Regions from separate parts of the Sodalis sp. RH21 genome, predicted to be linked through region 2. Evidence: predicted binding sites of a transcription regulator. Region 2 holds the regulator's gene; each other region holds the start of a gene.

Region 1 (3,282 bases), 1.6 Mb from region 2:
TCGGCAGCAAACCCGCCATATTAGCGGCCACCCCGGCCAGTTCCAGCCCGATGACCGACACAATGGCGCCCATGGCCGCGGGAGGAAACACCACATCAATCCAATTATTACCGGCGACCTTCACGATCAGCGCCACCACGCAAAACAGCGCGCCGCAGGCGATAAAACCGCCCAAGGCCACTTCATACCCCAGCGGCAACAACAGCAATACGGGCGAAATAAACGCAAAGCTCGACCCCAGGTACGCCGGAATCTTGCCTTTACAAATAAACAGATACAGCAGGGTGCCGATACCATTGAACAGCAATACCGTGGCCGGATTGATTTTAAATAAAATGGGCACCAGCACCGTGGCGCCGAACATGGCGAACAAATGTTGAAAACTCAGCGGGATGGTTTGCAGCAGCGGCGGGCGTTCATCAACTCCGATGGCGCGACGGGTCATATTTATTTCCTCTGATAAATAAGCAAAAAAAAAGCCGACCCAATGGCCGGCTTATTTTATTTGGTACCAAATATTTTATCGCCCGCATCGCCGAGGCCCGGCATGATGTAGCCTTGCTCGTTAAGCCCCTGGTCGATGGAAGCGGTATAGAGTTCCACATCCGGGTGGGCTTTTTCCAGCGCCGCTATGCCCTCGGGCGCAGCCACCAATACCAGCACCTTGATGCTCTTGCAGCCCGCTTTTTTCAGCAAATCGATAGTGGCGATCATAGAACCGCCGGTCGCCAGCATGGGGTCCACCACCAGCGCCATCCGCTCGTCGATGTTGGACACCAGCTTCTGGAAATAGGGTACCGGTTCAAGGGTGGTTTCATTGCGGTACATGCCGACCACGCTGATACGCGCGCTGGGCACGTTTTCCAGCACCCCGTCCATCATGCCCAGCCCGGCGCGCAGAATCGGCACCACGGTTATTTTCTTGCCTTTGATTTGTTCAATTTCCACCGGGCCGCACCAGCCCTCGATGGTCACCTTCTCGGTTTCGAGATTGGCGGTGGCTACATAGGTCAGTAAACTTCCCACTTCGGAGGCTAATTCACGAAAACGCTTGGTGCTGATATCATTTTCGCGCATTAAACCTAGCTTATGTTTAACAAGCGGGTGTGTTACCTCAACGATCTTCATTAATATTCTCCCCAGTAGCGTTGAACGGTCAAAAAAATCGCGAGATTATAACCCCTTTTTTTTGCCGTGCCATATGAAAATAGCTGATCCTGATCAACGGTTTATAAAAATTTAGTCCAAATAATAAATCCCGACAGGTTTGACAACACTACTCGCAAACGTTTGCCCACGCTGTTAGAATTGCCCGCGCCCTATTTCAACCGCAACATATCATCTCCGTGGGGATCTTGCAGTGACCGATAAAACCTCTCTCAGCTATAAAGACGCAGGTGTGGATATCGATGCCGGCAACGCATTGGTAGACCGTATCAAAGGCGTAGTGAAACAGACCAAACGTCCGGAAGTGATGGGTGGGCTGGGTGGCTTCGGTGCGCTGTGCGCGCTGCCGCAGAAATACCGCGAGCCGATCCTGGTCTCCGGCACCGACGGCGTCGGCACCAAACTGCGTCTGGCGATGGATTTAAAACGTCACGATACCATCGGCATCGATTTGGTGGCCATGTGCGTCAACGATCTGGTGGTCCAGGGCGCGGAGCCGCTGTTCTTCCTGGATTACTTCGCCACCGGCAAGCTGGACGTGGATACCGCGGCCCAGGTGATCACCGGCATCGCGCAGGGCTGCAAGCAGTCCGGCTGCGCCCTGGTGGGCGGCGAAACGGCGGAAATGCCCGGCATGTACCACGGCGAAGATTATGATGTGGCCGGTTTTTGCGTCGGCGTGGTGGAAAAATCGGAAATCATCGACGGCAGCAAGGTGCGGGCGGGCGATACCCTGCTGGCCCTGGCCTCCAGCGGTCCGCATTCCAACGGCTACTCGCTGGTGCGTAAAATCCTGGAGTTCAGCCAGACCGACCCGTTGCAAACGCAGCTGGAGGGCAAATCCCTGGCCGATCACCTGCTGGAACCGACCCGGATTTATGTCAAGGCGCTGCTGCAACTGATCGAACAAACGGAAATCCACGCCATCGCCCACCTTACCGGCGGCGGTTTCTGGGAAAATATTCCGCGGGTGTTGCCGGCGGATACCCAGGCGGCGATCGACGAAAGCAGCTGGCAGTGGCCGGCGGTGTTCGGCTGGTTGCAACAGGCCGGCAATGTCAGCAGCCATGAGATGTACCGCACCTTTAACTGCGGCGTGGGTATGGTTGTGGTGGTGCCGTCGCACAGCGCCGACCGGGCATTGTCATTATTGGGCGAGTTGGGCGAAACGGCGTGGAAACTGGGTGAAATCCAGGCGCTGGCAGGTGCTGAACGGGTCATTATCCGTTAATGAAAACGCTCGTGGTGCTGATTTCGGGCGAGGGCAGCAATCTCCAGGCGGTTATCGACGCCTGCAGGCAGGGGAAAATACCGGGGCGGATTGCCGCGGTATTCAGCAACCGCGCCGACGCGTATGGCTTGCAGCGCGCAGGCCATGCCGGCCTGCCGGCGCAGGCCCTCAATCCCCGCCATTATCCCGACCGCGCGTCCTTCGACGACGCGCTGATGCGGCGGATCGACGGCCATCAACCGGACGGGATCATCCTGGCCGGCTACATGCGCATCCTGTCGCCGCAATTCGTGGCGCATTACGCGGGCAGGATGCTGAATATCCACCCTTCCCTGCTGCCGTTATATCCCGGTTTGCATACCCATCGCCAGGTTCTGGCCAACGGCGATACCGAACACGGCACCTCGGTGCACTTCGTCACCGAGCAGTTGGACGGCGGCCCGGTGATCCTGCAAGCCAAGGTGCCGGTATTCGCGGGCGATACCGAGGACGATCTCATCGGACGCATCAAAACCCAGGAGCACGACATCTATCCCCTGGTCATCGGCTGGCTGCTGGAAGGCCGGCTGGCCCTGCGCGACGGCGCCGCCTGGCTGGACGGGCATCCCCTGCCGCCGCGGGGTTACGCCGCGGACTAAACCTTAACGCAACCGGCCGGTGATATACTCTTCCGTTTTGCGCTGCCCGGGAGAGGTGAACAACCGGTCGGTGGCGGTGTATTCCACCAGCTTCCCCTGATGGATAAACGCCGTATAGTCCGATACCCGCGCGGCCTGCTGCATATTATGGGTCACCAGCACCAGGGTGTACCGGGCCTTGAGCGAAATCATCAACTCCTCGATGGTCAAAGTGGTGATGGGGTCCAGCGCAGAGGTCGGTTCGTC
Region 2 (3,282 bases):
TGCATATAGGGATCAAGCATCAATTCGAACAGGTCGTTGCCTAAATCATAATGCTCTTTACCCACTATCCAGGCTCTTTTTTTGGATTGCAGGTTCAGCACCCGGGCAGCGGCGACGCGCAGGGTATCCTTTAAATGATGAGGAAGTTTATTTTCCAGTCCAGCCCTGAGAACGCGTTGGAAAAAAACATCCAGCCGATCGCATTCCCACCAACCATCCATATAGCTCTCGCCCAATCCCAGCGATCCGTCTTGCAGTACCCGCTTAAAAAAACCCGGGTTCTTGACACGAATATCAAAAGGCCTTGAGCCATTGATTTCAACACCGGCTTCAGCGAGCAATTCATGGACGATACGATACCAAGCGTTATCATGAAAGCTCAGGTCTTCAACACACGAGGAACTCATAGCTTCTCCATCACCTTTATTCTGTAATGCCCCGTCAGGAAAAGCTAAGCCAATGCCTGCGGGCTTTTATAAGAATCCACGGTTATCCGTGGTGTCTGAAGTACCACCATAAACAGAGGAATATAAAGTAAAGCTAAGACTGGTTGTTAGCCGCGTGCTTTATAAAAAGGGTGATGCCATGCTTGTAAACACGACATGCTTTTCAAAAATATAGAAGACAACTCGTTATAATTGTTAACGATATTGAGTATAAGCCTGCATTTCCGTTTAGACAATAGCTAACATAGCAATGTATTTCATAGTATAACTTAATGATTTCTCTCTGAAACAATAACAGTTGGTAAAAAAATATTGAATTGCAATATATTGTGTCGGTTCGGCGCCGTACGGAGATAAACGCGGCTAACGCGGGGAAGACATGCGCGCCAGCGCACAAAGCCTGGCGCCGGCAGGCTAGGGCAGGAAAGGACCGTCGGCAACCGAACGCCGTTCAACGAGTTTGGGATGCACTTCAATGCTTTTGGCGGCTACCCGTTTACTGGTAATGCGATCCAATAACATGGTTAACGCCGCCTCGCCCAGCTCTTCTTTGGGTTGGTGAATCGTGGTCAGCGCCGGGGAAAAAAAGCACGAATTGCGAACATTATCATAGCCGATAAGGGAAATATCATCGGGCACGCGCAGTCCCAACTCGTCAATGGCGCACAAGGCCCCCATCGCCATGATATCCCCGCCGCAGAACACCGCGGTGGGACGCTGCGGCTGCGCCAGTATCTGCTTCATGGCGAGATAGCCCGATTCGGGTTCGAAATCTCCCTGCACAATCCACCGGTCGGTCAGGGGAATTCCCGCCTCGGCCATGGCGTGCAAATATCCGCGATGGCGGCCGCCGCCGGTATTGCGGGCCAACTGGCCGGGTATCGCGCCAATGGCCCGGTGGCCGCGCTTAAGCAGATATTGCGTGGCCATGTAGCCCCCGGCAAAGGCATTATCGATAATGGTATCGGTAAAATCACGGCGGGCTTCGCCCCAATCCATCACCACCATCGGGATATGCTGATACTCTTCCAACATATCCAGCAGCGGTTCCGGATATTCGGCGCACATCACCAGCAGGCCGTCGACGCGCTTTTGCGCCAGCATGGCCAGGTAGGCCCGCTGTTTGTCGAGATCGTTATGGGAGTTGCATAAAATCAGCGTATAGCCCCTGGCGAAACAGTGATGTTCTATGGCCTCGATAATTTCGGCAAAGTAGGGGGCTTCACTGGTGCTGGCCAATAAACCGATGGATTTGGTACGGTTGATTTTCAGGCTGCGCGCCACGGCGCTGGGGGAATAATGTAATTGTTTGATAGCGTCCAGCACGGCGATTTTGGTATCTTCCGCTACGAAACGGGTCTTATTAATCACGTGCGATACGGTGGTGGTCGATACGTTAGCGCGTTTCGCCACATCTTTTATGGTTGCCATGCCTTGAATACTCCTGAACGCCCTGAATGAAAACCTGTCGAAGGCGCAAGCACTTTACGACGCAATAACAATAACCGGTAATTTTCCTTGATCCCGCGGCAAAGTGAAAGCGTTAAATGTTAACCGGGCCTGCCGAACGGCGAGCTTTCTTGCGGCGATTGTGCCAAAATGGCGTTATCACGAAAGCGCGTCGACCACCTGATTGACGCCCTGGCCACCGCACAGGCACGCAACATGATAAGGGCAAACCATGGATAGCGATTTGAAAATGTCATTACTCACCACGGTCTTTTCATTATTGGTTATCATCGTGTTCAGCTTTACCGCCGTAATGAACTAAGCCGGCTAGCGAGCGACCAGTCGATAAAACGTTTAGTTATAAAACCGTTTGGTGATGAAACCGCTCGTTAATGAAACCGTATGTTAATGAAACCGTATGTTAATGAAACCGTATGTTAATGAAAAAAGGAGCCAAGGCTCCTTTTTTCATTAACGCATCACGGGTAAACAGCGGCAGCGTCCCGCCTAGCGGATATTCTTCGGCGTTACAACGCGGCGGGCGCCCACATAGTGATCCTGCCAATAATCTTCATTGAGATAACTGATGCGGATATCCCGTCCGGTGCGCGGTGACTGGATAAACCGCCCGTTCCCCAGATAGACACCCACATGATCCGCCGCGCCGCGATTGGATATATGGAAAAAAACCAAATCCCCGCTTTCCAGCTCGCCTTTTTTCACCGGCGCCGCGTCGCGCAAATGATACATCTCATTGGCGGTGCGCGGCATACGGATACGCACCACATCTTTATACGCGTAATAAATCAGCCCGCTACAGTCAAAACCGGTATTGGGCGACATCCCGCCCCAGCGATAGGGTTTACCCATCTGGGACATCAGTTTATTCATGGCGGTGAGCTTGGCCGATTGGTAGCGCTTTTTATGGCTGTCGCTCATTTTTATCGGCTGGTCGTTGGCCACCAGCTCAACTGCGGCCTGTTCGCGAATCGCTCGGTGCCGGCCATACCCCTTTTTATATCCTTTTTTCGGCGGGGTGAATTTGGCTATTTTGCGACCGGCCGGTACGGCAACCGCTTTTTTTTCCCGGGTGGATTTGGCTGCCACCAGGACCTTCGTTTTTTTGACGCTTTGCACGCTGACTTTTTCAGCCGCAACGGGTTTGCTTTTTTTGGCGACTTTCACCGGTTTGCGCTTGCGCTTGTCACCGGCCTTGGCCGTTGTCGCCTGGGATTTCCGTTGGTCCGCATTGACGCCGGCATTCGGGGCGGCATGCGCCAGATTGAAAAACAGCTGGGTAAAAAGCAACACAAAAAGCGTAAAGCATAAACGCATGATCAACGCTATCCTTATGTGGCCCAAAATAGGGAGGGTTATCGACACCTCA
Region 3 (3,282 bases), 1.2 Mb from region 2:
AGCGCCCGGCCGGCGGCCAAAATAGTCGCCGGGACGATAGGCGGCGCGGCTGAATAACCGCTCCCGGCCGTTCGTCGGCAATGCGCCCGGCGATAAAAAACACCCCGCCGGCGCGATGCGGGCGGGGTGTCGGGTCTCTGCCGCCGGACGGGCATTTGGCATCGTCCGGAGGGGGTCAGGCGCTCAGCCAGCCCAATTTTATCACAAACAAAATCGATAAAATGATCAGGGCCGCATTCAGGTCGCGAGTCCGTCCGCTCAGCAGCTTGACCACCGTCCAGGTGATAAAACCGAATGCGATGCCGTTGGCGATGGAGTAGGTCAGCGGCATGGTCAGGGCGGTAACCGTAACCGGCGCGGCGACGGTGATATCCTTCCAATCAATTTCCGCCAGGCCCGACGTCATCAAGACCGCGATAAACAGTAACGCCGGCGCGGTGGCGAATGCCGGTACGCTGGAGGCCAGCGGCGCGAAAAACAGGCTGGCCAGGAATAGGATGCCGACCACAATCGCCGTCAAACCGGTGCGGCCGCCGGCGCTGACGCCCGCGGCGGATTCGATATAACTGGTGGTGGTGGACGTGCCGAGCAACGACCCGAACAGCGCCGCGGCGCTATCGGCGATCAGCGCTTTGCCCATGCGCGGGATATTGCCGGCATCATCGGTCAACCCGGCGCGTTTGGTGACGCCTATCAGGGTGCCGGAGTTATCGAACACATCCACGAACAGAAACGCGAACACGACGCTGACCAGGGAAATATCCAGCGCGCCGCGGATATCCAACTGGAGGAAGGTGGGCGCAATGGACGGCGGCATGGACACCACGCCGATGAACTGGCTGTAGCCCAGGGCGATGGACAGGAACGTCACCGCCAGAATGCCGATCAGCACCGCGCCGGGCACCCGGCGGGCTTCCAGCACCACGATGATGATAAAACCCAGCATGGCGAACAGCGGGCCGGATTTGCCCAGATCGCCCAAGCCTACCAGGGTCGCCGGATTAGCCACGACGATACCGGCGCCTTCCAGGGCGATAATCGCCAGGAATAGGCCGATGCCCGCCGCAATGCCGGATCGCAGCGGCAGCGGAATGCTGGTGATAATCCATTCGCGAATTTTGAAAATCGACAGCGCAAAGAAGATCAACGCCGATAAAAATACCGCGCCCAGCGCAATTTGCCAGGTGTAGCCCATATGCAACACCACGGTATAGGTGAAAAACGCATTCAGGCCCATGCCGGGGGCCAGGGCGATGGGGTAGTTGGCGATAAAGCCCATCAGCGCCGAACCGATAGCGGCGGCCAGGCAGGTCGCGACAAACACCGAACCTTTATCCATGCCGGTGGCGCTCAGGATCGAAGGGTTTACAAACAGAATATATGCCATTGCCAAAAATGTGGTCAGCCCTGCCAAAATCTCAGTTCGTACGTTGGTACGATGAGCTTTTAAATGAAATATTTTTTCTAACATGGAGGTTATCTCTTTGAAGTTGTCTGCACAGCCAAAGCAATAGCTATGCCACTATTCCGTCGGTGATGCGACAGACGCAAACGATGGCGCGGGCGCATTATATAGGTAAAGTTAGGTAAAGTGCATCGTAACGCGGGAATAAATCGGCGGCGGGCAAAAACGGCTGCACTGATTTGGTGCTGCGATATAACCCTTTTGGTGCATATCTATCCATTATGGGGCAACGCCCCGTCATACGCGTTTTTACCCGCAAAAGGTCAATCGCCGGTCACTTTGCGCAATCTCACACTTCGCCTCCGCTTTTTGACGCCTCTCACGCTTTTGATAACGCAAGTAAAGCATATGTTGATCATTGTTTTTACATTATCTATACATACTCATGTAATTTATTTCATAAGTAAGAAATAAATTACATGACTCCCGGGCTCGCGGTTCCGTAGCAGTGTCGCCATCGCGGCTGAGCCAGGTCAACCTACTGTTATCCGGGGAAATATAATGAAAAAACACCTGATCGCCCTGACTTGCCTGATCCCGGCGCTGGCATTTGGCTCCGTGGTCCGCGCTGAGGATAAAACGCCGCAATTCCGCTGTAAGCCCGGTGAAACCTACTATATGAATGTGATGGTCACCGGGGTGGAATATTGGTTCCCGGTCTACGAAATGTTTAAACAGGCGGCGCAGCAACTGGGCTGTAAAACCGTATACGGCGGTACGCCGGCTTATGACGTTAACCAGCAACTCGCCAGCTTCGAACAGGTGCTGGCGCAAAAACCGGCCGGGATCTTTTTGCATCCCATGAACCCGGACCCGTTTATCGAACCCATCAACCGGGCGGCCGAAGCCGGTATTCCGGTGGTGACCTTTGCCGCCGATTCGCCCAACAGCAAGCGCGTAGCCTATATTACCTCGGATAATTTCCGTGAAGGCCGTGCCGCGGCGGATTTGATGGGTAAGGTCACCCAGGGCAAGGGGGAGTACGCGGTGCTGGAAAATCCCGGCCAGGATAATCACGACCGGCGGGTCAGCTCCTTTATCGATGAAATGAAAACCCAATATCCGGATATCAAGCTGGTGGCGCGGGCGGCAACCAACCAGGACCCCTCCAAGGCGTATAACGCCGTGCTGTCGATTTTGCAGGCGCATCCCAACCTGACGGTGCTGTTTATGCCGGAAGCCAGCTCCGCCATCGGCGCGGCCCAGGCGGTGGTGGAAAACGGCGGCAAGGTGAAAGTGATTACGGTGGATGTAAATGCCAAGGTGCTGGATATGATCAAGGCCGGGCAAGTCTATGCCGCCATTAACCCCAACCAGGGCATACAGGGTTATATGGGGTTTATGACCTTGTTCCTGGCGGCCCATCCCGAACTCATCGATCCGATGAACGATGCCAAACGCACCGGGGCCAATCCTTTTTCCTTCCCGTTGCTGGATAACGGGTTTGCCATCGTCACCAAGGATAATGCCGATGATTTCCGCTGGGATGGCTATTTGAAACGCCGGGGCACCAAAGGCATCAATGAATAAGGAATCCGCCATGACTTCAACACCTGCGCTGCGGCTCAGCGGGATCTGTAAATCCTTCGGCCCCGTCCGGGCATTGCAAAACGTCGGCTTTGAGCTGGCCGCCGGCGAGATTCATGCGCTGGCCGGCGAAAACGGCGCCGGCAAGTCCACGCTGATGAATGTCATCGACGGTATTATCCGGCCCGATGCGGGCGGTATCTGGGTGGACGGCCGGGCGGTGGAGATCCGCCGGCCGGCGGACGCCCAGCGGTTGGGCATCGCCTTGGTGCATCAAGAGATTGCGTTAT
Region 4 (3,282 bases), 1.7 Mb from region 2:
TGTCAGTCATATGGGGCGTATTCCAGAGCGGATATCAAAATAAAAAAACTACCCGACCGCGGTCGGGCATAGTTAAAGCGGGGACAGCCCGCAACCGGCCATCCCGGAACTGCGCGAACCGGGCGGCGGGAGGTTAGCCCATGCGGTAGTTCGGCGATTCTTTGGTAATGGCGACGTCGTGGACGTGGCTTTCCTGGATGCCGGCCCCGCTGATGCGGACAAATTCAGCCTTGGTGCGCAGTTCGTCGATAGTAGCACAGCCGGTCAGCCCCATACAGGAACGCAGGCCGCCCATTTGCTGATGGACGATTTCCTTCAGGCGGCCTTTATAGGCGACCCGGCCTTCGATCCCTTCCGGCACCAGTTTATCGGCGGCGTTGTCGGTCTGGAAATAGCGATCGGACGAACCTTTGGACATGGCGCCCAGGGAGCCCATGCCGCGATAGGATTTAAACGAACGGCCCTGGTAGAGTTCGATCTCGCCGGGGGATTCCTCGGTGCCGGCCAACAGCGAACCGACCATGACGCAGGAGGCGCCGGCGGCGATGGCCTTGGCGATATCGCCGGAGAAACGGATGCCGCCGTCGGCGATAACCGGAATGCCGGTGCCTTCCAGCGCGTCGACCGCGTCGGAAATGGCGGTGATTTGCGGTACGCCCACGCCGGTCACGATGCGGGTGGTGCAAATGGAGCCGGGGCCGATGCCCACTTTAACCGCGCTCACGCCCGCTTCGACCAGCGCAACGGCGCCGGCGCCGGTGGCCACGTTGCCGCCGATGATTTGCAGGTCGGGATATTTGGCGCGGGTTTCGCGGATGCGTTGCAGCACCCCTTCGGAATGCCCGTGGGAGGAGTCGATCAGCAGTACGTCCACCCCGGCGGCCACCAGCGCGTCGATGCGCTCTTCGTTGCCGGCGCCGGCGCCTACCGCGGCGCCGACCCGCAGACGGCCCTGCTCGTCTTTACAGGCGTTGGGTTTGCGCTCCGCTTTCTGGAAGTCCTTTACCGTGATCATGCCCAGCAGATGAAACTGCGCGTCGACCACCAGGGCTTTTTCCACGCGTTTTTCATGCATTTTTTGCAGCACGACTTCGCGGGCTTCACCCTCTTTGACGGTGACCAGGCGCTCTTTCGGCGTCATCACCGCGGTCACCGGCTGGGACAGGTCGGTAACAAAACGCACGTCGCGGCCGGTAATGATGCCCACCAGCTCGTTGTCGTCGGTCACTACGGGATAGCCGGCGAACCCGTTGCGGGCGGTCAGCTCTTTTACCTGGGATAGCGTGGTGGCGGGCGTTACCGTCTTAGGATCGGTAACCACGCCGCTTTCGTGTTTTTTCACCCGGCTGACTTCGTCGGCCTGGCGTTCGATGGGCATGTTTTTGTGGATAAAACCGATACCGCCTTCCTGGGCCAGGGCAATGGCCAGGGGAGCTTCGGTCACCGTATCCATAGCGGCGGAAAGTAATGGAATATTAAGGCGGATTTTTTTTGTGAGTTGTGTTCCGAGTTCAGCCGTGTTGGGCAAAACCGTGGAGTGCGCAGGTAACAGGAGGAGATCGTCGAACGTTAGAGCTTCTTTAGCGATACGTAGCATAGCAATATCTCACCAGGATGAATGTATAAAATATTGCCGTGGCATTATACAGAACGTAACCGGTTGCCTCCAGCACTTTTTAAAAAAAGTGCTTGATAACCGCTACACGATAAGTAATATCAATCGATTAACCCTTATTTATGGAAGTTGATCTGGCTCACATGTCTGCTCCGCCCACCGCCCTGATTTTTACCGTCTCCCGTCTCAACCAGACGGTGCGTGAACTGCTGGAAGGCGAAATGGGCCAGGTGTGGCTTACCGGCGAAATCTCCAATTTCTCGCAGCCCGCCTCCGGCCACTGGTATTTCACCCTCAAAGACGACCGCGCCCAGGTACGCTGCGCCATGTTTCGCAACAGCAACCGCCGGGCGACCTTTGCCCCGCGCAACGGCCAGCAAGTGCTGGTGCGCGCCGCGCTGACGCTGTATGAACCGCGCGGCGATTACCAACTGATTGCCGAAAGCATGCAGCCCGCCGGCGACGGGGTGTTGCAGCAGCAGTTCGAGCAGCTGAAACAGGCTTTATCCGCCGAGGGGCTGTTCGACCAAAGCCACAAGCAGCCGTTGCCGAGCCCGGCCCGCCGGGTGGGCGTGATTACCTCCGCCAGCGGCGCGGCGCTGCACGATATCCTGAATATTTTGCGCCGGCGCGATCCGTCGCTGCCGGTGGTGATTTACCCCACCGCGGTACAGGGGCAGGATGCGCCGCTGCAAATCGTCCGGGCTATCGAGTGCGCCAACCGCCGCCGCGAATGCGACGTGCTGATCGTCGGCCGGGGCGGCGGTTCGCTGGAAGATTTATGGAGTTTTAACGACGAACGGGTCGCCCGGGCTATTTTCGCCAGCGCGCTGCCCATCGTCAGCGCCGTGGGCCATGAGACCGATGTCACCATCGCCGATTTCGTGGCCGATTTACGCGCCCCTACCCCGTCGGCCGCGGCGGAACTGGTAAGCCGCAACCAACTGGAGCTGGTGCGCCAGATCCAGTCCCAGCAGCAGCGCCTGGAAATGGCGATGGATTATTACCTGGCGCAGCGGCTGCAAAACCTGACCCGGCTGCAACATCGCCTGCAACAGCAGCATCCCCACCTGCGCCTGGCGCGCCAGCAAACCGCGCTGATAAAACTGCGCCGCCGGCTGGACGACAGCCTGCAAGGGCAACTGCGCCTGGCGCAGCGCCGCCATGAGCGCGTAACGCAGCGGTTAAACCAGCAGGCGCCGCTGCCGAAAATCGGCCGGGCGCAGCGGCAATTGCAAAGTTTGCGCTATCGGCTACAGCAAAGCATCGGCGGCCAGTTGAATCAGCAGGGACGGGTGCAGGCGCTGCGTTATCAATTGCAGCAGGGAATGAACCGCCAACTGAACCAGCAGCAGCAAACGTTCGGCAGGTTATGTTCCCAACTGGAAGCGGTCAGCCCGCTGAAAACCCTCGCGCGCGGGTTCAGCGTCACCACCGACGCCAAGGGCGCCCTGGTGAAACAGACCCGCCAGGTGAAAACCGGCGACACCCTGACCACCCGCCTGACGGATGGCTGGGTGGACAGCCAGGTGATCGGCATAATACCATCCACCCCGCCGGCCAGACGGCGCGCAAAAAAATAGCTTCCACGCGGCCGGCGGCCTATAACCGGCGGCCGCATTAACCTTGCCGTCCGGCAGCAACGCGTTCAATATCCGGCAACGCCT

The links. The regulator PurR, encoded in region 2, represses purine synthesis genes. The targets are predictions, from matches to a motif close to CANGCAAACGTTTGCNTG.
Region 1: the regulator PurR is predicted to act here: its motif matches at 1,280-1,297, upstream of purM (phosphoribosylformylglycinamidine cyclo-ligase).
Region 3: the regulator PurR is predicted to act here: its motif matches at 1,545-1,562, upstream of ACL2XP_RS07645 (NCS2 family permease).
Region 4: the regulator PurR is predicted to act here: its motif matches at 1,650-1,667, upstream of guaB (IMP dehydrogenase).

What each region holds. Positions count from the first base shown of each region.
Region 1 covers NZ_CP178732.1:1,257,643-1,260,924, reverse strand. Annotated here, with positions in the region: gene uraA (uracil permease) at 1-445, opposite strand, end outside; gene upp (uracil phosphoribosyltransferase) at 502-1,128, opposite strand; gene purM (phosphoribosylformylglycinamidine cyclo-ligase) at 1,361-2,398, shown strand; gene purN (phosphoribosylglycinamide formyltransferase) at 2,398-3,036, shown strand; gene pstB (phosphate ABC transporter ATP-binding protein PstB) at 3,040-3,282, opposite strand, start outside.
Region 2 covers NZ_CP178732.1:2,885,007-2,888,288, reverse strand. Annotated here, with positions in the region: gene cfa (cyclopropane fatty acyl phospholipid synthase) at 1-407, opposite strand, end outside; gene purR (HTH-type transcriptional repressor PurR) at 861-1,877, opposite strand; gene ACL2XP_RS13240 (YnhF family membrane protein) at 2,128-2,217, shown strand; gene ACL2XP_RS13235 (C40 family peptidase) at 2,403-3,230, opposite strand.
Region 3 covers NZ_CP178732.1:1,669,081-1,672,362, forward strand. Annotated here, with positions in the region: gene ACL2XP_RS07640 (DNA-3-methyladenine glycosylase family protein) at 1-57, shown strand, start outside; gene ACL2XP_RS07645 (NCS2 family permease) at 176-1,471, opposite strand; gene ACL2XP_RS07650 (substrate-binding domain-containing protein) at 1,967-2,995, shown strand; gene ACL2XP_RS07655 (sugar ABC transporter ATP-binding protein) at 3,006-3,282, shown strand, end outside.
Region 4 covers NZ_CP178732.1:1,153,934-1,157,215, reverse strand. Annotated here, with positions in the region: gene guaA (glutamine-hydrolyzing GMP synthase) at 1-10, opposite strand, end outside; gene guaB (IMP dehydrogenase) at 134-1,597, opposite strand; gene xseA (exodeoxyribonuclease VII large subunit) at 1,759-3,198, shown strand.